DNA from 4 places in the Colwellia sp. BRX8-9 genome. Region 2 is predicted to be linked to each of the others. Evidence: predicted binding sites of a transcription regulator. Region 2 holds the regulator's gene; each other region holds the start of a gene.
The links. Region 2 encodes sigma-54, which starts transcription at its own class of promoters, with help from an activator protein. Its sites were predicted from a motif close to GTTGGCACGNNNNTNGNNT; they were not measured.
Positions count from the first base shown of each region.

Region 1: a site for sigma-54 is predicted at 2,861-2,879, ahead of H4J70_RS18180 (DUF2884 family protein). Genes of this name have one in related genera too.
Region 3: a site for sigma-54 is predicted at 3,250-3,268, ahead of flgF (flagellar basal-body rod protein FlgF). Genes of this name have one in related genera too.
Region 4: a site for sigma-54 is predicted at 2,236-2,254, ahead of glnA (glutamate--ammonia ligase). Genes of this name have one in related genera too.

Region 1 is NZ_JACGVN010000029.1:29,619-34,799, forward strand. It holds gene lepB (signal peptidase I) at 1-71, opposite strand, end outside; gene H4J70_RS18165 (RNA methyltransferase) at 485-1,033, shown strand; gene H4J70_RS18170 (cold-shock protein) at 1,316-1,522, shown strand; gene zapE (cell division protein ZapE) at 1,642-2,766, shown strand; gene H4J70_RS18180 (DUF2884 family protein) at 2,932-3,741, shown strand; gene H4J70_RS18185 (EAL and HDOD domain-containing protein) at 3,870-5,096, opposite strand.
Region 2 is NZ_JACGVN010000002.1:169,890-175,070, reverse strand. It holds gene H4J70_RS02500 (KpsF/GutQ family sugar-phosphate isomerase) at 1-51, shown strand, start outside; gene kdsC (3-deoxy-manno-octulosonate-8-phosphatase KdsC) at 53-598, shown strand; gene lptC (LPS export ABC transporter periplasmic protein LptC) at 595-1,161, shown strand; gene lptA (lipopolysaccharide transport periplasmic protein LptA) at 1,142-1,684, shown strand; gene lptB (LPS export ABC transporter ATP-binding protein) at 1,681-2,412, shown strand; gene H4J70_RS02475 (RNA polymerase factor sigma-54) at 2,492-4,000, shown strand; gene hpf (ribosome hibernation promoting factor) at 4,024-4,311, shown strand; gene ptsN (PTS IIA-like nitrogen regulatory protein PtsN) at 4,357-4,812, shown strand; gene rapZ (RNase adapter RapZ) at 4,844-5,181, shown strand, end outside.
Region 3 is NZ_JACGVN010000004.1:75,708-80,888, forward strand. It holds gene H4J70_RS04575 (flagellar basal body P-ring protein FlgI) at 1-919, opposite strand, end outside; gene flgH (flagellar basal body L-ring protein FlgH) at 955-1,638, opposite strand; gene flgG (flagellar basal-body rod protein FlgG) at 1,655-2,443, opposite strand; gene flgF (flagellar basal-body rod protein FlgF) at 2,472-3,215, opposite strand; gene flgE (flagellar hook protein FlgE) at 3,547-4,962, opposite strand; gene H4J70_RS04600 (flagellar hook assembly protein FlgD) at 5,075-5,181, opposite strand, start outside.
Region 4 is NZ_JACGVN010000002.1:13,663-18,843, forward strand. It holds gene glnL (nitrogen regulation protein NR(II)) at 1-61, opposite strand, end outside; gene H4J70_RS01730 (DUF4124 domain-containing protein) at 138-659, opposite strand; gene glnA (glutamate--ammonia ligase) at 772-2,178, opposite strand; gene typA (translational GTPase TypA) at 2,521-4,335, shown strand; gene H4J70_RS01745 (hypothetical protein) at 4,648-4,827, shown strand; gene H4J70_RS01750 (hypothetical protein) at 4,877-5,062, shown strand.

The DNA of each region.
Region 1 (5,181 bases), on a different contig from region 2:
ACTAACATTAAACCAATAAAAATAAATAATAACTTATTTTCTTTCCATAGTTTTTTGAGACTATTTTTCATTTTCTTTCCTTTTAAATATTGATGACACAGGTATAGTTATTAACAGAAAATCTTAGTTTATTATGACCATTATTTTTTGATTTGTTGCTTATGAAATGTAACGGATTATGACAACTGTACTGTTTGACAAGGAAAGAGCTCATGAATAATGCGTTAATAATAGCTTTGTATAATTTTTAAAAAGTAAACTTCGTTGGTCACTTCACTTGCTAGTGTGAAACTTATTTAGTGTTCATATCACTATAGGTTTCGAGCTTAAACTATGGGTCGCTAAGGTAGAATAGATAAAATCAAACGTTAACTTGAGAACAAATAAAAAATTATTATTTACTTGAATTTTTTATTAAAGCTAAGGAGAATTCCTGTAGAATTTACCTGTATTTGTAAAGTAACTAACCAAAACGATTATATTAATGACTAAAAAGATAAAAGTACCGTTAAAACATAAAAACGCTGAATCAGCTGAGATAACCTTAGGTTTAACCGATCCTAAAAGCCCAAGTAATGTCGGTGCTGTAATGCGCGCAGCAGGATGTTATCAAGTTGATAGCGTACTATACAGTGGTGTTAGGTATGCAAGAGCCGCGAAATTTCATACCGATACACAAAGTGCCAGTAAAAAAATACCTTTAATTGGTGTTGAATCTTTGGTGGAAAGTTTACCCGAAGGGAGCAAGCTAATATGTGTTGATTTAATTGAAGGAGCGGTGCCATTGCCGGCCTTCATTCACCCTAAAAATGCTATGTATGTGTTTGGCCCTGAAGATGGCACTATTAGTCAGGCTGTTATCGATAAAGCTGATGCTGTGGTATATATTCCAACGAATGGTTGTATGAATTTGGCAGCTACAGTAAATGTTTTACTTTATGACCGCTTAGCAAAGTCTGCAATAGCTATTGGTGACGATGAACTTATCCGAAAAAGTAGAGACACAAATAATACGGTAAAAGTGAAACAGTAAAGTGGCTTGTTGATAGTGTTAACCTAACGGTTTGTTCATAAAACAAACAAAAGAATTAATAAAGTCGATAAAAAACTTGACTCTTTCTGTCAACGATATACAATGCACGCAGCTAGAAAGTACTACCTATATTTATGTACCAAGTTTCGAAGTTATGTTAGTAGCTCGTCCTGTTTAATAAGTCATAGCAACACTCTCAGCATCATCGTTTTAGTGAATTAAATTTATTTAATGGCTAAAACAAAATTAAGATTAATTATATTAAACAAATAGGATACTATTATGTCTACAACTACTGGTACAGTAAAATGGTTCAACGAGTCTAAAGGTTTTGGTTTCATCGAGCAAGAATCTGGTCCTGACGTTTTCGCACATTTTTCTGCAATCTCTGGCGACGGTTTCAAAACTCTAGCTGAAGGCCAAAAAGTACAGTTTACTGTAACTCAAGGTCAGAAAGGTCCTCAAGCTGAGAACATTCAAGCTCTTTAATTTTGTATCTTGAGCTAACTTAGGTTACCTCATACAAATAAATTGCTAAAAAGGGTAAGACTTATGTCTCACCCTTTTTTTGTGGGAAAAATTTAGTTTCAACGTTTAAAACTTAAGATATGCTTTCAGCTTACCAAGCTCTATCTACTTCGAATAATTTTAAATATGATTATGCACAAGTTAATGCCGTTGCCAAACTTGATGATCTTTCTGAACAAATCTATCAACATGAGCGTAAATCTTGGCTTGCTAAACGACTAAAAAAATCGTCTGCTATTCGTGGTATTTATCTTTATGGGAGAGTCGGTCGTGGTAAAACCATGCTTATGGATCTCTTCTTTCAAAATTTAGCCGTTACAGCTAAAAAACGTATTCACTTTCATCGCTTTATTGAAGAAGTACACCAACAATTAAATTTATGTACAGGACAAAGTGATCCATTAACGTTTATTGCTAAGCAATGGGCTAAAAAGATCAAAGTACTGTGTTTTGATGAGTTTTATGTTTCAGATATTGGTGACGCTATGTTACTTTCTGGCTTATTTCAGGCGTTCTTTCAACAAGATATTATTTTAATCGCTACCTCTAACTGTCGACCCGAAGAACTTTATCGTAATGGATTACAGCGCGAAAGATTTATGCCTACCATAGATTTAATTAACGATTATTGCCAAGTGTTATCGGTTGATGGTGCTGTAGATCATCGCTTAGACCGTTATGATGAAACCGCAATCGCATATCGTGACTATACTTACCCATTAAATAACAAAACGCTTAGACAAAGGTTTTTAGATATTACGGGTATTGTAGGCACTTCAGGTAATATAACCGTTAACCACCGTAAAATCCCTTTTCAAGCGAAAACAGATACTATTATACTTTTTGATTTTTATGCACTATGTTCTGGTCCTAGAAGTCAGCGAGACTACATTAGCCTAGCTGATGATTTTAAATTAGTATTGCTTGACCAAGTTCCTCAATTTGATGGAGAGCGCATAACGTCTGTTATATCAGGCGTAGAAGATGACTATCAACGCGACGGTAAATTGTTAAGCCAACTTCGCCACTTAGATGATGAAGCTCGGCGCTTTATTGCTGTTGTTGATGAATTTTATGATAGAAATATACGACTTATTATTAATGCTGAAGTTGATATTATTGAGCTTTACCAAGGACAGCAATTAAGTTTTGAGTTTGCTCGCTGCCAATCCCGTCTCATTGAAATGCAACAATTAGCATATTAGCCACAAATGTGTTTATTTCACTAATAAATGGTATTTAATTTTCATTTTATTTTGTGATTTTCTTGTATCTTATTGAATTTTATTGATTTTACTAGTTGGCACTAGTTTTGTAATGTCTATATTAAGTTAGGCATTATTTAATCGATAACAATCGAAGGGCATAATATGAAAACACTCATCGCAACAGCACTTATATTGGCAAGCAGCAGTACGTTCGCTTCCACCGCATCTTTTACAAATGACTCATGCAATGCAACAATATCTGGTGGCATTAAAATTACACCAACCGCCATTGAATTCTCTAAAAGTAAACTGCCACTCTATAAAATTGTTGATAATGAACGATTATATGTCAATGGTGTTCAAGTTGACTTAACAGATAATCAGCAATCCTTGGTTCATGATTACTCGTCTGGCATTAGGGCTGCAGTTCCACAAGTAAAAAGTGTTGCATTGGATGCTATTGATCTTGCGAATGACGGCATTAACTTAGCGTTTAATGAGTTACTAGGCCAAGATAATACGCTCAGTGCTGAAATTACTAGTCAACTTTCAGAGATACGTAAAGAAGTTGATCTGGGCTTAACCAGTGATAATGACATTTATTTTGATGAGGATGGTTTTTCAGGAGAAAACTTTTTCAACGAAGATTTTGAGCAACGTATTGAAAGTGCAATAGAAAAGACGGTGCAAAATTCGATTGGTAGTTTAATGATAGCGGTAGGGCAACAGATGCTTTTCTCTGGTGGCGATATGAACGCTTTTGAATCTCGTATGGAGGATTTCGGTGAAAAAATGGAAAACGAAATGGAATCTCGTGGTGAACAAATTAAAAAAAGTAGTGAAGTACTTTGTCAATCTGTTGTCGACATCGATGCACTTGAAGACAGGTTAACTAACGAAATAATAGTGTTAAAAGACTTTAATTTATTAACCACTACAGTTTCATCTAAAAACGCTAAAGAACTTATGTAATTTTAACTAAATACGGATAAACTTCTCTAGCGCCTATTATAGCATGGGTGTGTCTTTCTCTAATCATTGACAATAAACAAGTAAACAATTTTGTTACTTGTTTTTTGTCAATCGACCCATTAACTTAATTAACTGCCATTTGTCATCTGTGACTGCTCGTCAGCCCAAGAAAGTGCTTGGTTGTAATCTCTAATGACTTTTTCCTTTTCTATACCTAACTTCTTCATAACAATAGTGGTTTCATCCCATTGTGCATGTTCTATGTACTCTAATAACTGGATTAATTCAGCCAAGACACCTTTCTTAGTGAGTAAAGAAACCTTTATCTCTTGCGCAAGTGGTAACTTTTCTAAAACAGTTTCAAGTTTTTCATCTAAAATGGCATCAATTAATGATAATAAGCCCGTTAAGAAAGCAATAGATGAATCTATTGGAGCATTAATATCCTTTGAGACAAGTTCACAAAATTTAGCACGAGCCATCGCTGAATTAATTAACTCTGAAGGTTTGTCAGGGTTAACATTTATAGCAAACATCAAACCTAAAAATCGCTTTAATTCTTGTGACCCTAGTGTTACAAGTGCTTGTTTTATTGTTGATATTTCATTGCGTCTGCGAAATATTGCCGAGTTAACATATCTTAATAGTTTATAAGAAAGTGTTACATCGCGTTCAAAGACTGAAGTAATACTGATTAAATCTAATTCGGGTTTTGATGTTTCATAAAGTAACTCAGCCATGGCAATCTGTGATGGAGAGAGACTTTTAGTTTTTATCATCTCAGGCTTAGCAAAGAAAAAACCTTGGAATAGTTCAAAGCCTAATTCTAGTGCTTGATTATACTCGTCGTAAGTTTCAACTTTTTCTGCAAGCAATTTAATATCAGGGAAATTAGTAATCGCTTGTTTAACTTCTTTAATTTCTTCAATAGTGGATATTTGCCAATCTATTTTTATTATTTTGATATAAGGGAAAAAATGTATCCACACTTTTTTATGTTCATAATCATCTAGCGCTAATGTATAACCTTGTTCATAAAGGTCTTTGCAAATAGCTAATAGCTTTTTACCCGGCTTAACGGTTTCAAGAATTTCAACGACAACTTCATCAGTGGTCAGCATATTTGCGTAACCAAGACTTAATGTTTCAAGGGTAAAATTAATAAAGGCGGGCTTATTACCAGTAAATTCTCCTATACCTAAGTTAAATTTACTTGCTTCAATCATTTTTGTGGTGGCTTCATCGCCATCAATATCAGGAAAAACGTTGTCAATGCTGTCTCTAAATAGCAATTCATAGGCAAAAAGATTTTTGTCTTTATCTAGAATGGGTTGCCTGGCGGCATAAAAATACATAAAAGTTCCTGATCTTTTCGTAACTATATTGAATATATTTGAAAAAGGAGAAATTAGCATCAACTATTTTTATATATTAGTTACT
Region 2 (5,181 bases):
CCTATTGGCGCAATGAATATGCACGACTTACTAAAATCAGGTCTTATCTAATATGCAAACACTCTATGGCGAAATTACTGACACAGCATTCAATACCATGAAAAAAATAAAGCTGCTGATATGTGATATTGATGGCGTTTTTTCTGATGGCCGTATTTATTTGGGTAACGATGGTGAAGAATTAAAAGCTTTTCACACTAAAGATGGCTACGGCATAAAAGCATTAGGCGCCAGCGGTGTCGATGTAGCGGTGATCACCGGGAGAACATCAAATATTGTCGCAACACGTATGTCAGCCTTAAATGTTAAATATATAGTGCAAGGTGAAGAAAATAAATTACCCGCCTTGAAAACGATGGCTAAGCAATTAAAGCTATCCCTCGAGGAAATTGCTTATATTGGTGATGATATGCCTGATTATGAGTGTATCAACGCTGTAGGCTTGGGTATTGCTGTTAAAGATGCCCACCCAAGTATTTTATCTATCGCAAATTACACCACTTTTAACCATGGCGGTTTTGGTGCTGTTCGAGAAATATGCGATTTAATCATGCTTAGCCAAAACACCTTAGCAAATGCTTCGGGTGCGAGTATATGAATCGACTTTATAGTTTAACCTTGTTGTTTTTTCTAATTGCGGGAGGCGTTTACGGTATAATTGAATGGAGAAATTCCTCAGCACCACAATTACAAGCGATTGATAAGACGCTGACCCCTGATTTTATTGCCGAAAATTTACACAGTAATGTTTATAAACATCAAGGAAGCTTAGCTTATGTTGTTGATGCCCATCGTATGGAACATTACCCTGAGTTAAGTATTACCAACTTTGAGTTTCCTCAATACACACTTCATCCAAAAAATGATGCGCCCGCATGGAAAATATCTGCCAATGAAGGCATATTATACAATAACAACCGGGTAAAATTAGCAAAGCATGTCCGCCTGTTAGCAACAGATCCCGATAGCTTATTACAAGAAGTTCAAGGAAAATACTTTGAACTTGATCTAAAAACTAACATCATAAGTTCAGAACAAGAAATTAAAATTATCGGTAAAGGATTTACCATCGATGGTAAAGGTTTAATTGTCGACTTAAACACCAACCAAATGACACTAACTAAACATGTGAAATCAATTTATGAAATTGTTAAAAAATAGCCTACTGTGCTTATTGTTATCAACTCCGCTATTTTCGTCAGCTTTCGCTGAAAAATTTGATATAAAACAAAAGATTGAAATTAACGCTTCAAGACAAGCCGTTGATCTTAAAAATAAAATATTCAGCTATATTGATAACGTGGTGATCACTCAAGGTTCATTAGTTATACGTGCTGATTTAGTACAAGTGCTGACTCAATCTGGCAGTGAAGAAAAAACCTATATCGCTAAAGGGAAGCCAGCAACCTTTAAACAAACCTTAGCCGATGGCACTCCTCTTAGCTTACAAGCAGACGAAATAAGATATGAGCCCGCAAATAATTTAGTGATAATTTCAGGAAATGCGTTATTACAGCAAGAAGGTAGTGAGGTTAGTGGCAGTAGAATTACTTACAATATTGCCACTCAGTATGTTAATGCTGAAAGTAAATCTAACGAACGCACTAAAACGATTTTTCAGCCGAAAGAAAAAATTAAAGCGACAACCACAGACGCGAAAACTCAGGAAAAAATTAATTTATGAGCACTAGCACCCTAATGGCAAAAGGCCTTGCCAAAGCCTATAAAGGCAGAAAAGTGGTTAAAAATGTCAGTATGCAAGTTTCAGCAGGACAAATAGTCGGTTTACTGGGCCCAAATGGTGCCGGAAAAACAACTTCTTTTTATATGATTGTGGGGTTAGTTGAAAGTGATAGTGGCGATATTATCTTAAATGACGAAAACCTGACGTTAGCGCCTATGCATGAGCGTGCGAGAAAAGGCATCGGATATTTACCACAAGAAGCCTCTATTTTTCGAAAACTCAGTGTTTACGACAATATTATGGCTATTTTACAAACACGAAAAGAATTATCAGATGCTGAACGCGAAGAAAAATTAGAACATCTTGTTGAAGAATTCAACATAGGTCATATCAAAGATAATTTAGGCATGAGCTTATCTGGTGGTGAACGCCGCCGAGTAGAAATTGCTCGCGCATTAGCTGCTGAACCAAAATTTATTTTATTAGATGAACCTTTTGCTGGTGTTGACCCAATTTCAGTAGGTGATATTAAAAAAATTATTCTACACTTAAAAGAACGTGGCATTGGTGTGTTGATCACTGATCACAATGTACGTGAAACTCTCGATGTATGTGAACATGCGTATATTGTTAGTCATGGTGAACTTATTGCAGAAGGTACTGCAGATCAAATTCTTGCAAATCAACACGTAAGAGATGTATACCTTGGTGAACAATTCACGCTATAGTAGTCAGTAAATGAATAGTATCTTCGTATGAAAAAAACGAAAATATCCCATTAAAAATAATAGGAAGTTAATGACCTAAATGCGCCCTACTCTACAACTCCGCATAGGACAACAATTAACCATGACGCCACAATTGCAGCAAGCAATCAAATTGCTGCAACTGTCTACGTTAGAGCTTCAACAAGAAATTCAGGAAGCCTTAGAAAGTAATCCATTATTAGAAATGGATGAGTCTTCAAATAATCCCGAAGATAAAAGTACTGACAACCTTGAAGAAGCTCACACTGCCGGTAATGGTGACGTTAAAGAAGCCCCTGCTTCTGATGGTAGCGAAGACGCTACGCCTACCATTGATGAAATCACCACCACTGAAGCCATGGACAAGAACGATATCCCTGAAGAATTAAACATGGATACCACTTGGGATGATAACTACACGGCCGGTGCAGCAAGTTCAAGCTCAGGCCCAGCTTCAGAAGATTATACTTACCAAGGCGAGACTCAAGACTCCATTCAAGATCATTTGCGCTGGCAAATGGAATTAAGCCCTTTTACCGAAACAGACCGCGCTATAGCGACAGCAATTATTGATGCTGTTGATGACGCCGGTTACTTAACGGTATCTAGTGAAGACATTTTAGAAAGTGTTGCCATTGAAGGAGTAGAGCTTGATGAAATTGAGGTGGTACTAAAACGTATTAACCTCTTTGATCCTGTCGGTGTCGCTGCTCGTTCTATTTCAGAATGTTTAATCATTCAACTTAATCAATTTGACCCCGCTACACCTTGGTTAGCAGAAAGTAAGTTAGTTTTGCGTGACCATATTAATCTGCTGGGTAGCCGAGACTATCGTACATTAATGCGTAAAACTCGACTGAAAGAAGAGCAACTGCGCGAAGTGGTGCGTCTTATTCAATCACTTGATCCTAGACCCGGCGATAGTGTGATGAAGAGTGACGATCAGTATGTTATTCCTGATGTGTCTGTTGAAAAGAAAAATGGCCGTTGGGTGGTCGAATTAAACCCTGATACTGCGCCAAAACTTTCGGTGAATCAGCAATATGCTTCGATGTCACGTTCGATGAAGTCGACAGCGGACACACAATTTATTCGCTCAAATTTACAAGAAGCTAAATGGTTTATTAAAAGCTTAGAAAGCCGTAATGATACCTTATTAAAAGTGTCAAACTGTATTGTGCAACGTCAAATTGGCTTTTTTGAACATGGTAATGAAGCCATGCGTCCAATGGTTTTAAATGATATTGCCGAAGCTGTCGATATGCATGAATCAACCATTTCACGAGTGACGACACAAAAGTACATGCATACGCCACGTGGAATTTTCGAACTGAAGTTTTTCTTCTCAAGCCATGTTGGCACCGAAAGCGGTGGCGAATGCTCATCAACAGCTATTCGTGCATTAATCAAAAAATTTGTTGCTGCCGAAATCCCAGCAAAACCACTTAGTGATAGTAAAATGGCTGATTTATTAGCCGATCAAGGGATAAATGTAGCTCGACGCACCATAGCAAAATATCGAGAGTCACTTTCTATTCCACCTTCTAACCAACGAAAAAGTTTACTTTAACGAAAAGATGAGGAATTAAGCTTATGCAAATTAATCTTTCTGGCCACCATGTTGACATTACCGAAGCTTTACGAGAAAACGTCACGACTAAGATGGCAAAATTAAGCCGACATTTTGATCATATCAATAATGTTCATGTTGTTCTCACCGTTGAAAAATCAAATCAAATTGCTGAAGCGACTGTTCACGTTAGTGGCTCTGATTTACATGCAAAAGCTGAAAATGCTGACATGTATGCCTCTATTGATAGTCTTGTTGTTAAGCTTGACCGGCAAATATTGAAGTACAAAGGTAAAACGAATCAGCATTAATGCTGTTTATCGCCTGTTCACTCACCAAAGAATCTAAGTAGTATAATGAAGTTGCAAGATATCCTTACCCTTGATTGCACCCTGTGTGCGATTAAGGGTACAAGCAAAAAAAAACTCCTTGAAATAATTAGCACAACTGCGGCAAAAAAATTCGACAATATTGATACTCATCAATTATTCGAAAGCTTAATGGCGCGTGAAAAGGTTGGCTCTACCGGCATAGGAAATGGCATTGCGATTCCTCATGGTCGATTAACCAACACGTCACAAGTTATTGCTGTATTGCTGACCAGTGAACAAGCCGTTGAATTTGATGCGATAGACAACCGTGCTGTCGATATTATTATTGCGTTATTTGTCCCCGAAGAAAACTGCCAACAACATTTAGATACCTTACAAAGTATTGCGCAAATATTTAGTACTAAACAGTTCGCAAAGCAAGTAAGAAAATGCCAAAATTCGCAAGAGCTTTTTACTTTAATAAAGCATGCTAAACGTTAATAAAATCTAATAATAATCCAGGAAAACTCAAATGAAACTCTTGATAGTCAGTGGTCGCTCAGGGTCAGGTAAAAGTGTCGCCTTACGTGTACTCGAAGATTTAGGCTACTACTGTGTCGATAATATTCCGGTGAATTTATTGCCTGCATTAGCGCATACCGTTATTAATGATTACGACAAAGTAGCGGTTAGTTTAGATGTACGTAACTTACCCAATGATCCTAATGACGTTTCAGAAATATTAGATTATCTACCAAAAACAGTAAAACTCGATATTCTGTATTTAGATGCTGATGACTCTGATCTTATTCGACGTTTTAGTGAAACGCGTCGTTTACATCCTTTGATTAAACAAAATATCCCACTCGA
Region 3 (5,181 bases), on a different contig from region 2:
CAAAAGCATTAGGCTGAGAGACATCTCGTGTTTCATTAATCGTTACCGTAATACCACCATGAGTAATGGCGGCAGGCAATAAGCGCACATCAGAGCCGATCACGATGGTACCAGTACGGGAGTTAACAATAACTTTCGCCGCCGGACGTGAAGGTTCAAATTCTAAATTTTCTAAGGCAGCCAAAAAGCTGACTCGTTGGCTCGCATCTCTCGGTGCATTGACTTGAATAGAGGTTGCATCAATAGCGCGAGCAATAAAAGTGGCGGGGTCGTTAATGTTAGCAAACTCGCTATTAATGACTCGCTCTAAACTTCTCGCACTACTGAAATCAGAATCTCTAAGATTAAAGGTAATATAATCGCCAGAAGTAAATGGTGAAATAACTTCACGTTCAACCATAGCACCATTAGCAATACGGCCTACGGTTGGTGTATTAACAATAACTTTTGAGCCATCTAAACCTTCAGCACCTAAACCGCTAACGACTAAACTGCCTTGAGCAACGGCATAAGCATTACCATCAATACCCATGAGAATAGTTTGTATTAATGTTCCACCACGTAAGCTTTGCGCACTGCCCATTGAAGAAACTGTAATATCAATTCTTTGTCCGGGTTTAGTAAATGCGGGTAACTCAGCATGAACAGCAACCGCAGCAACATTTTTAATTTTTGGTTTTAAATTAGCCGGCATAGTAATACCAAAATTACTTAGCATGGTTTTGAAACTTTGTTCGGTAAATGGACTTTGTTCGCCTGTGCCAGGTAAACCCACCACTAAACCATAACCTATCAATTGATTACTTCGGACACCAGCAACATCGGCTAAATCTTTAATTCGCTGTGCAGAGCTCATCGAACTAAACAAAAATGTTAGCACCAAGACAGTAACTTTCATACTTGTGAAAAAAGTGTTCATAATAATACCTATTGAAAGTTTATGTTCAATTAACCCTACAGGGGCCACCAAGAGCTAGTAAAGAAACTCGATAACCAACCTTGTTCTTGTACGTCAGCAAAAGTCCCAGTACCTGCATATTCAATGCGCGCATTAGCGATTTTTCCAGAAACAATGGTATTACTAGAGCTAATATCTTGTGCGCGAATAACACCGGTTAAGCGAATAAATTCGTCACCATTATTTAAAGTCATCCATTTTTCACCACGGATCATCAAATTGCCATTGGGCAAAACACGCAAAACATGTACAGAAATATGACCGTTTAAGCTATTACCTTGGTTAGACTTTGAATCACCACTAAAGTCAGAGCCTTGGTTATAGCCAAATTGAATGGCATTATTTTTAAAGTTTACTGCAGCGCCGCCTAAACCAATAATAGGATCTAAACTGGCACTATTTTCTTTACTCAACTCTGTTTTAGCATTTTTCTGTGCTTGTGTACTTTCACTTAACGTCACTGAAATAATGTCACCAACACGATGAGCTTTTGAGTCAGAATAAATATTATTAACGTAGTTAGCTCTAAACAGTGAACCCGTCGGGATAATAGAGGCTTCTTCCATTTCGGGTAAAATCGGCGCAAAGTCAGGATCGTCAGGTAACGTTTTTGCCTGTTCAACACTGGCACAACCCGTTATTGATAAAAAAAAGATAACTAAGACTAAGTGAATTTTCATAAGAGATTCCTTAACGCTATAACTGCTGATTAATATAACTAAGCATTTCATCAACTGCTGAAATTACTTTTGAGTTCATTTCATATACCCGTTGACTTTCAATCAAGTTAACAAGTTCTTCGGTGGTATTTACATTCGAGGTTTCTAGCGCGCCTTGCACTATCATGCCAAAACCTTCTAAACCTGGAACCCCTTCTTGTGGAGCACCACTAACCGCTGTTTGAATGTATAAATTTTGTCCTATTGGCTGCAAACCAGTCGGGTTAACAAAGTTAACTGTATTAATTTGACCGATAACAGCAGGATCAGGTTGCCCCTGAAGAGTTACAGAGACTTCACCATCTTGAGAAACAATAATACTTAACGCATCAGGCGGAATAGTTATTTGTGGTTGAATTAAATAACCCGCGCCCGGTGTAACCATATTGCCCTCTTCATCCATGGTAAATTGACCATTTCTTGAATATGACGATGTACCGTCAGGGAGTTGCACTTCAAAAAAACCTTCACCTTGGATCATTAGATCTAAAGCGTTATCGGTAGTTTGCATATCACCTTGGGTATGAATTTTTTGCGTAGCCACCACTTTTGTACCCGCGCCAAGCATTAAGCCTGAAGGCATCTCTGTATCTTGTGCAGAGCGACCACCTGGCTGATTAATCGTTTGATAGAGTAAATCTTCAAATACGGCACGACTTTTCTTAAAACCTATGGTACTGGCGTTAGCTAAATTATTAGAAATTACCGCAATATCTTTTGTTTGCGCATCTAACCCTGTTTTACTTATCCATAATGCTGGGTTCATAAATCACCTCAAAAATTATTTATTTAAATTAGAAAGCACGTAATAAAGATGCTGAACTTGCATCAACTTCTTCCGCTGTTTTCATGAGTTTTAATTGCATTTCAAACTGACGTTGCAAAGAAATCATCGCGGTCATCTCCCCAATAGGGTTTACGTTACTTGCTTCAAGCATGCCATTTTCGACTTTGACATTGACGTCAGCATTCTCATTTAGTCCATCTTTTCGACGAAACAAGCCATCAGCACCTTTTGCTAACTCTTGCACCCTCGGGTTAACCATTTTTAGACGACCCACTTCTTCTTGAAGAGAACTCGGTGCTCCTTCAGGCTGAACCATGATGGTGCCATCTTTACTGATATGAATATTATTGACTGGTAGAGGTATAAATATCGGGCCAGTATCTCCTAAGACAAGCTCACCTTTAGAGGTTTCTAAAGCACCTTCTTCGTTGAGTCTAAATTGGCCATCACGTGTATAACCTTCAGTACCATTTTCAGCTTGAACAGCAAACCAACCCGGCCCTTGAATGGCAAGATCTAAATCTCTAGAAGTTTGCATCAAAGAACCACTGTCAAAGTTTTGGCTGGCATTTTCTGTCATGGCAAACACACGAGAAGGCAAGCCTTCGCCAAAAGCTTGCATTGAACGCGCCTGTGCTAAATCGGCTTTAAAACCCGTAGTCTTAGCGTTAGCAAGGTTGTTAGCATTAACGGCAAGCGAATGCATATTTTGTTTCGCACCGCTCATTGCGATATAAAGCATTTTGTCCATAACAGATCTCTAAAATTGTATCTTACAATGAGAAATGCAATAACAGTGCCAGAAGAAATAGAACAGGAAAAGGAAGATGGAAAAATAATCGTTTTATCGTCAACGAAAAGGAACCGACTGAGGTTTTGAAAGAAAGGTGGTTTGATAAAGACCATCAGCTGCTCGGGCATTGACACATAAAGAAGTATTAATGCGATGAAGACATGGATGCCTAAGAATGGCTATGTTTCGCTCTGCACCTATACCGTTCATCCTGAACATAAAAAGAGATAAAACATTTTACGTTTTATCTCTTTTATTTATCATAGACTAGATTATTTTAAAAATTTATTTATCGAATCTGTAGAATAGTTTGGTTTAGCTGGTTATCAACTTCTAGTGCACGAGAGTTAGCCTGAAAATTTCGTTGTGCTGAAATTAAGTCGATTAATTCTGTGGTTAAGTTAACGTTTGATTGCTCTAATGCCGATGAATTAATAGTACCAAAAGTACCTGAACCCGCCTCACCAGCCAATGCTTCACCGGAACTAATACTTTCTTTCCATGAAGTATTACCAATTTGCGTTAAGCCCTGTTCATTGGCAAAGTTTACTAAAGCAATGCGTGATAATGGTTCTGAGGTACCATTACTGTAAGTCGCTCGAATTAAACCATCACTACCAATATCTATACCGGTTAATCGCCCCACCGCTAAGCCATCTTGCTCAAGCGAAGTCACTTCAAAGTTTGAAGCAAACTGCGTAGGTTCATTTGGATTAGGGCCAAGAGGGTCTAGATTAAAATTAATTTTCACGGTTTGAGTTGGATCAGCACCATTGGCTAATATTGTCGCTCCAAGTGCCACGGTAATAGCACCACCGTCACCTGGCATAGGTAATTGTGCAACAAAATCACCTGAAGAATCAAAGTACATACGCATGCCAGTAACACCGCCACTTGCTGATAACGGACCTGAACTACCGCCACCTTGTGGATTTGTTATTGGCGTTCCTGGAGCTGCCGTTGGATCTGGATCTGTCTGTCCACCTGGATCAGCTAAATCTACCGGTATGCCATCAACGCCAGCAAACATCATCCACTCGTTAGCATCAGACGAAGGATTATCTTTAATAAAGTAATAAGTCATTATATGACTATCACCTAATGAATCAAAAATAGTCACTGAAGTTGAATGGTTAAAAGTCAAAGGATCATCGGGATCAAAGTTACCTGGCGCACTACTAATGAAAGAATCACCCGCAGGTAAGTTCATTCGTACATCTACTTCACTGGTTTTTTGAGGAGCACCAGAGGCCGTAGGAATACGAATAGGCTCTGCCGTACTTAAACTTACCGACGCAGAGGTGCCGTCAGGGTTAACTGGGAAACCTAATAAATGCTCACCCGCAGAGTTAACAACAAAGTTACTGTCGTTTAATTTAAACTGACCTGCTCGGGTATATGACGTTTCTAAGGAGTCAAGTTCAGGTACTGTTGCATAAAAACCATTACCCGTAACGGCTAAATCTAACGCGTTATTAGTAAACTGAATACTACCTTGCTGAAACTGCTGAGCGACATCTGCCGTCAAAACACCGTCACCCACTTTTGTTTTACCAGAAGCAAGTAATGATGCTGCATACACATCAACAAATTCCGCACGCGACTCTTTAAAGCCGGTGGTATTAACGTTAGCGATGTTATTTGATGTAACATCCAAATCTTTTTGAGCAGCGTTTAATCCGCTCAACGCTATATTAAATGACATAATTGCACCTCATATAAAAAACTGTTTATCTTAATTATTTCTAATTTTCGAGTATTCACTCTTCATTGAAATAACAGTGGCTTAAATTTATTTAGTTCGAAGAACTATTAATCTAACCTTCTGATACTTCCACCACATCTGCTAGTGCCATGGAACTGCCACCATTAAGATTTAATAAAATATTTCCACCTGCACCGGCTAACGTCACACTATCAACTT
Region 4 (5,181 bases), 160 kb from region 2:
TTGGCAGCTTTTGTTGGTAGCTAAATTTTAATTGTTGATCTCTACTGCTGTTGCTAGACATAAAAACCTTTTGCACTGATGTAGTGCGACAAAATAGTAATGTAGTTACATTTGGTGCAAGTTGCAGCAAATGCTACTTAATTTGCGTTATTAACCGATGCTCTATGCATATAAAAGGTTATAGGTTTTGACGATGCAATTATCTTGCCTTTTTCATTAAGTAATTGCATTTTTATGATATGTTCGCCGCGATCTATATTTCGTAGCACAAACATTGAGTGAGATTGCGGAGGTTGATGGGGTTTACCATCTAAAAAAAGTTGAATAGCTAAGCCTTGTTTAAAGATAGGTTTGATACTACCTGCTATGTAAACAGAGCCAGTGTTGTCTCTAACCGTGGCATTTTGTTTAGGTTGGTTGATTTCAACTTGGTAATCATCTTTGATAATTTTTGGTGTTAAATCTAGCATTGAGGTATCAACAGAAGAGGCAGTATTGGGTTCTCTTATTTCAACTTCTTCCGCACCAGTTTGAGGGCTGTCAGAAAAAACTAAGATACCATCATCACTTCTCCAAACATAAATTTTGGTTGCCGTCGCAAAGGTATTACAACTAAGTAATGTGATAATTAAAGTTAATAACAATAAAGAATAACGCAAAAATTTAGCTCAACTTAAGATACTTACCTTAAACTTATATAATTAATCGTCTATTTGCCACAAAAAAGCTCACCGAAGTGAGCTTTTTTTTCATTTAATCATATAGTCGAGATTATACGCTGTAATATAATTCAAACTCTAGTGGATGAGTTGTCATGTTTACACGTTGTGATTCAGCACGTTTAATAGCAATGTATGCATCAATCATATCTTTATCCATAACACCACCAGCGATTAAGAACTCATAATCGGCTTCTAAGCTTTGTAAAGCATCTTCAAGTGATGTTGCTACTTGTGGAATAGCTGCAGCTTCTTCTGCTGGTAAATCGTATAAATCTTTATCCATCGCATCACCAGGATGAATTTTGTTTTTAATACCATCAAGACCAGCCATTAATAAAGCAGTAAAAGCTAAATATGGGTTTGCTGCTGGATCAGGGAAGCGAGCTTCAATACGCATTGCTTTTGGTGATGGAACAATCGGTATACGAATTGATGCAGAGCGGTTACGTGCAGAATATGCAAGCATTACTGGCGCTTCAAAATGTGGAACTAAACGTTTGTAAGAGTTAGTAGCTGGGTTAGTAAAAGCATTCAATGCTTTAGCATGCTTAATAATACCGCCAATATAATAAAGCGCCATTTCAGATAAGCCGCCGTATTTATCACCAGCGAATAAGTTAACACCGTCTTTAGCAAGTGATTGATGAACATGCATACCAGAGCCGTTGTCGCCAACTAATGGCTTAGGCATAAAAGTCGCTGTTTTACCGTAAGCGTGAGCAACGTTATGAACAACATACTTGTATATTTGAACTTCATCAGCTTTTTTAACTAAGGTATTGAAGCGACATGCAATTTCGTTTTGACCAGCCGTTGCTACTTCATGGTGATGCGCTTCAACAACTAAGCCCATTTCTTCCATAACTAAACACATGGCTGAACGAATATCTTGTGATGAATCTACAGGAGATGTTGGGAAGTAACCGCCTTTAACGCCTGGACGGTGACCCATATTGCCTTCTTCGTATTCAGTACCTGAATTCCAAGCGGCTTCTTTATCATCAATTTTATAGAAAGAACCACTCATATCAGTACTAAAGCGTACATCATCAAATAAGAAGAATTCTGGCTCAGGACCAATTAATACAGTATCAGCGATACCTGTGCTACGTAAGTACTCTTCAGCGCGTTTAGCAACTGAACGAGGATCACGGCTGTAACCTTGCATTGTACTTGGTTCTAAAATATCACAACGAATATTTAATGTTACTGCATCTGTAAAAGGATCTAATACCGCTGAATCAGCATCAGGCATCATTACCATGTCAGATTCATTAATACCTTTCCAACCTTCAATAGAAGAACCATCAAACATTTTACCGTCTTCAAAAAAGTCTTCATTTACTTGGTGATAAGGAATTGAAACGTGTTGCTCTTTACCTTTTGAATCAGTAAAACGTAGGTCTACAAATTTAACATCGTTGTCTTTGATTAAATCTAATACGGCTTGTGACATGTAAAGTCTCCAGTGTCATTAAAATAAAATACGTTTGCATTTCGCATGATGGGCATAAAGCGAAATTCATGCCAATAGATAAAGCCTTTATATATAAGGTGTTAACTTATTTACTAAAGCCTGCTTGCACCACTACTGTGCGTGAGCTGCGCTAAATTGGTGCGCCTGCTGGTTGTTGGTGCTTAAGAGTATAACAGGGCATTACGATTCGTGTATGGAGAATTTAATAGGAGCTGAAATATTTGTTGCTGTCTTTGTTGACTTCGTTGCTGTATAATTCGCGCCCAATTATAGCCCTATATTCTTTTGATGAAAAAGTCTTGCAAGAAGTGAGTAAAACCCGTGTTAGATAAATTACGTAATGTTGCCATCATAGCCCACGTTGATCATGGTAAAACAACTTTGGTTGATAAATTATTAGAACAATCAGGTACCCTTGATGCCCGCGGCGGTCTTGAAGAGCGCACGATGGATTCGAATGATATCGAAAAAGAACGTGGTATCACAATCTTAGCTAAAAATACGGCTATTAACTGGAACGGTTACCGTGTAAACATCGTAGATACTCCTGGCCATGCTGATTTCGGTGGTGAAGTTGAGCGTGTTATGTCAATGGTAGATTCGGTTTTACTTATTGTTGATGCACAAGAAGGCCCTATGCCACAAACGCGTTTCGTAACGAAAAAAGCGTTTGCTCAAGGTTTAAAGCCAATCCTTGTTATTAATAAAGTTGATAAGCCTGGTTCTCGTCCTGATTGGGTTATGGACCAAGTTTTTGAATTGTTTGACAACCTTGGCGCTACAGATGAACAGCTTGACTTTAAAGTTGTTTACGCTTCAGCAATCAATGGTTGGGCTTCGCTTGAAGAAGGCGTAACCGGCACAGACATGACTCCTTTATTTGATACTATTCTTAAAGAAGTGCCTGCACCAACAGCGGATCCAGATGGTCCATTCCAAATGCAAATATCTCAACTTGATTACAGCTCTTACTTAGGTGTAATTGGCGTTGGCCGTATTACTCGTGGTTCTGTTAAACCAAACCAACAAGTAACGATTAAATTAGCAACTGGCAAGATCCATAACGCTAAAGTTGGTAAAGTATTTGGTTACTTAGGTCTAGAAAGACTTGATATCGAAGAAGGTTTTGCTGGCGATATTATTGCTATTACTGGTTTAGGCGAGTTAAAAATATCAGATACGGTTTGTTGTCCTACAGAAGTTGAAGGCTTACCAGCATTATCTGTTGATGAACCTACTATCAATATGACTTTCCAAGTAAACACTTCACCATTTTGTGGTAAAGAAGGTAAGTATGTTACTTCACGTAACATCAAAGACCGTTTAGACAAAGAATTAATTCACAACGTTGCTTTACGTGTTGAGCAACTTCCTGATGCTGATAAATTTAAAGTATCAGGTCGTGGTGAGCTTCACTTAGGCATTTTAATCGAAAACATGCGTCGCGAAGGTTTTGAGTTAGCGGTATCACGTCCTGAAGTTATTATTCGTGAAATTGATGGTCAAATACAAGAACCTTATGAAAACGTGACTATTGATGTTGAAGAGCAGCATCAAGGACCTATCATGGAAAGAATGGGTGTTCGTAAAGCTGAATTAACAGATATGGCACCTGATGGAACGGGTCGTATTCGTATGGACTTCATCATGCCAAGTCGTGGTTTGATCGGTTTCCAAACTGAATTCATGACATTAACGTCAGGTTCTGGCTTAATTTATCATACATTTTTTGAATACGGACCTCATAAAGGTGGCGATATTGGCCAGCGTAAAAATGGTGTAATGATCGGTAATGCAACAGGTAAAGCATTAACGAATGCAATATTCAACTTACAATCACGTGGTCGTATGTTGATCGGACACGGTGTTGATATTTATGAAGGTCAAGTTATTGGTATTCATAGCCGCGACAACGATTTAACAGTAAACGCTCTTAAAGGTAAGCAGTTAACTAACGTTCGTTCATCAGGTACTGATGAAGCACAAACGTTAACACCGCCTATCGTTATGTCACTTGAACAAGCGCTTGAGTTTATTGATAACGATGAGCTAGTTGAAGTTACACCACTGAGCATTCGTATTCGTAAAAAGCTTTTAAAAGAAAATGAACGTAAGCGTGATACTCGTCCTAAATAAGCCTCTTATCTAGACGATTGATAAAAACCAGCTTCGGCTGGTTTTTTTGTCAGTAAATTTGAGTAAGCCTAAACGTAATATTGCGTAAGACATGTCTTAAAAATATATAGGAAGTAACACAATACACGGTTAATAAAGTGGATGACTGTGTTTTAATCTATTGTTTTTTAATGAAAATTAATTAAGTGAGTCAGTTATGTCTAAATGTTGAGTTGACGCTAATCATTACACCTCACTGGTGAATATTAGTTTTAGTGATACGATTAGTTGCATGTGAACTTTGAAAGTAACGGTGCAGGGAGCAAACTTATTATGGAGCAGAGAAAATTAACTCGTTTAAATGATCTATTTGAAAAAGCTGTTGCTGATAAAGCTAACGTTATCGAACGCAGAGAGTTAAAAGTCCTTTATCAAGAGTACATCGATGATGGCAGGGAAATAGTTTTGCCGGTACAAGTCGCTATTTACCACCAACATGCCACGGCTTCATAACGACCAAGCGGTATCTTTAAAGAATATTATTAAGAAAGGGAATTTCGAAATGTCTCCAGAGCAACTCAAAGTGTTACAACGATTAAGTCAACTTTTTGAAGAAGGCCGAGCGGGTCCGAGTCAAATAAGAGAGCTGTCAAGCTTACTTACTGCTATTAACCAAAACCAAGATCGAAGTGATGTTTTTGCTAATCCCCCCTTTTCACACGCTAGATCAAGTAATGACACGTTATAACTTATAATCTCAGCAACATAAAACCCTACCAATAAAGAGTAAGTCTCTGTCATTAAGTTGATGGCGGCTCATTTAACATAAACAAGCTACCATCTATTATCACTCACCAGTACTAAGCA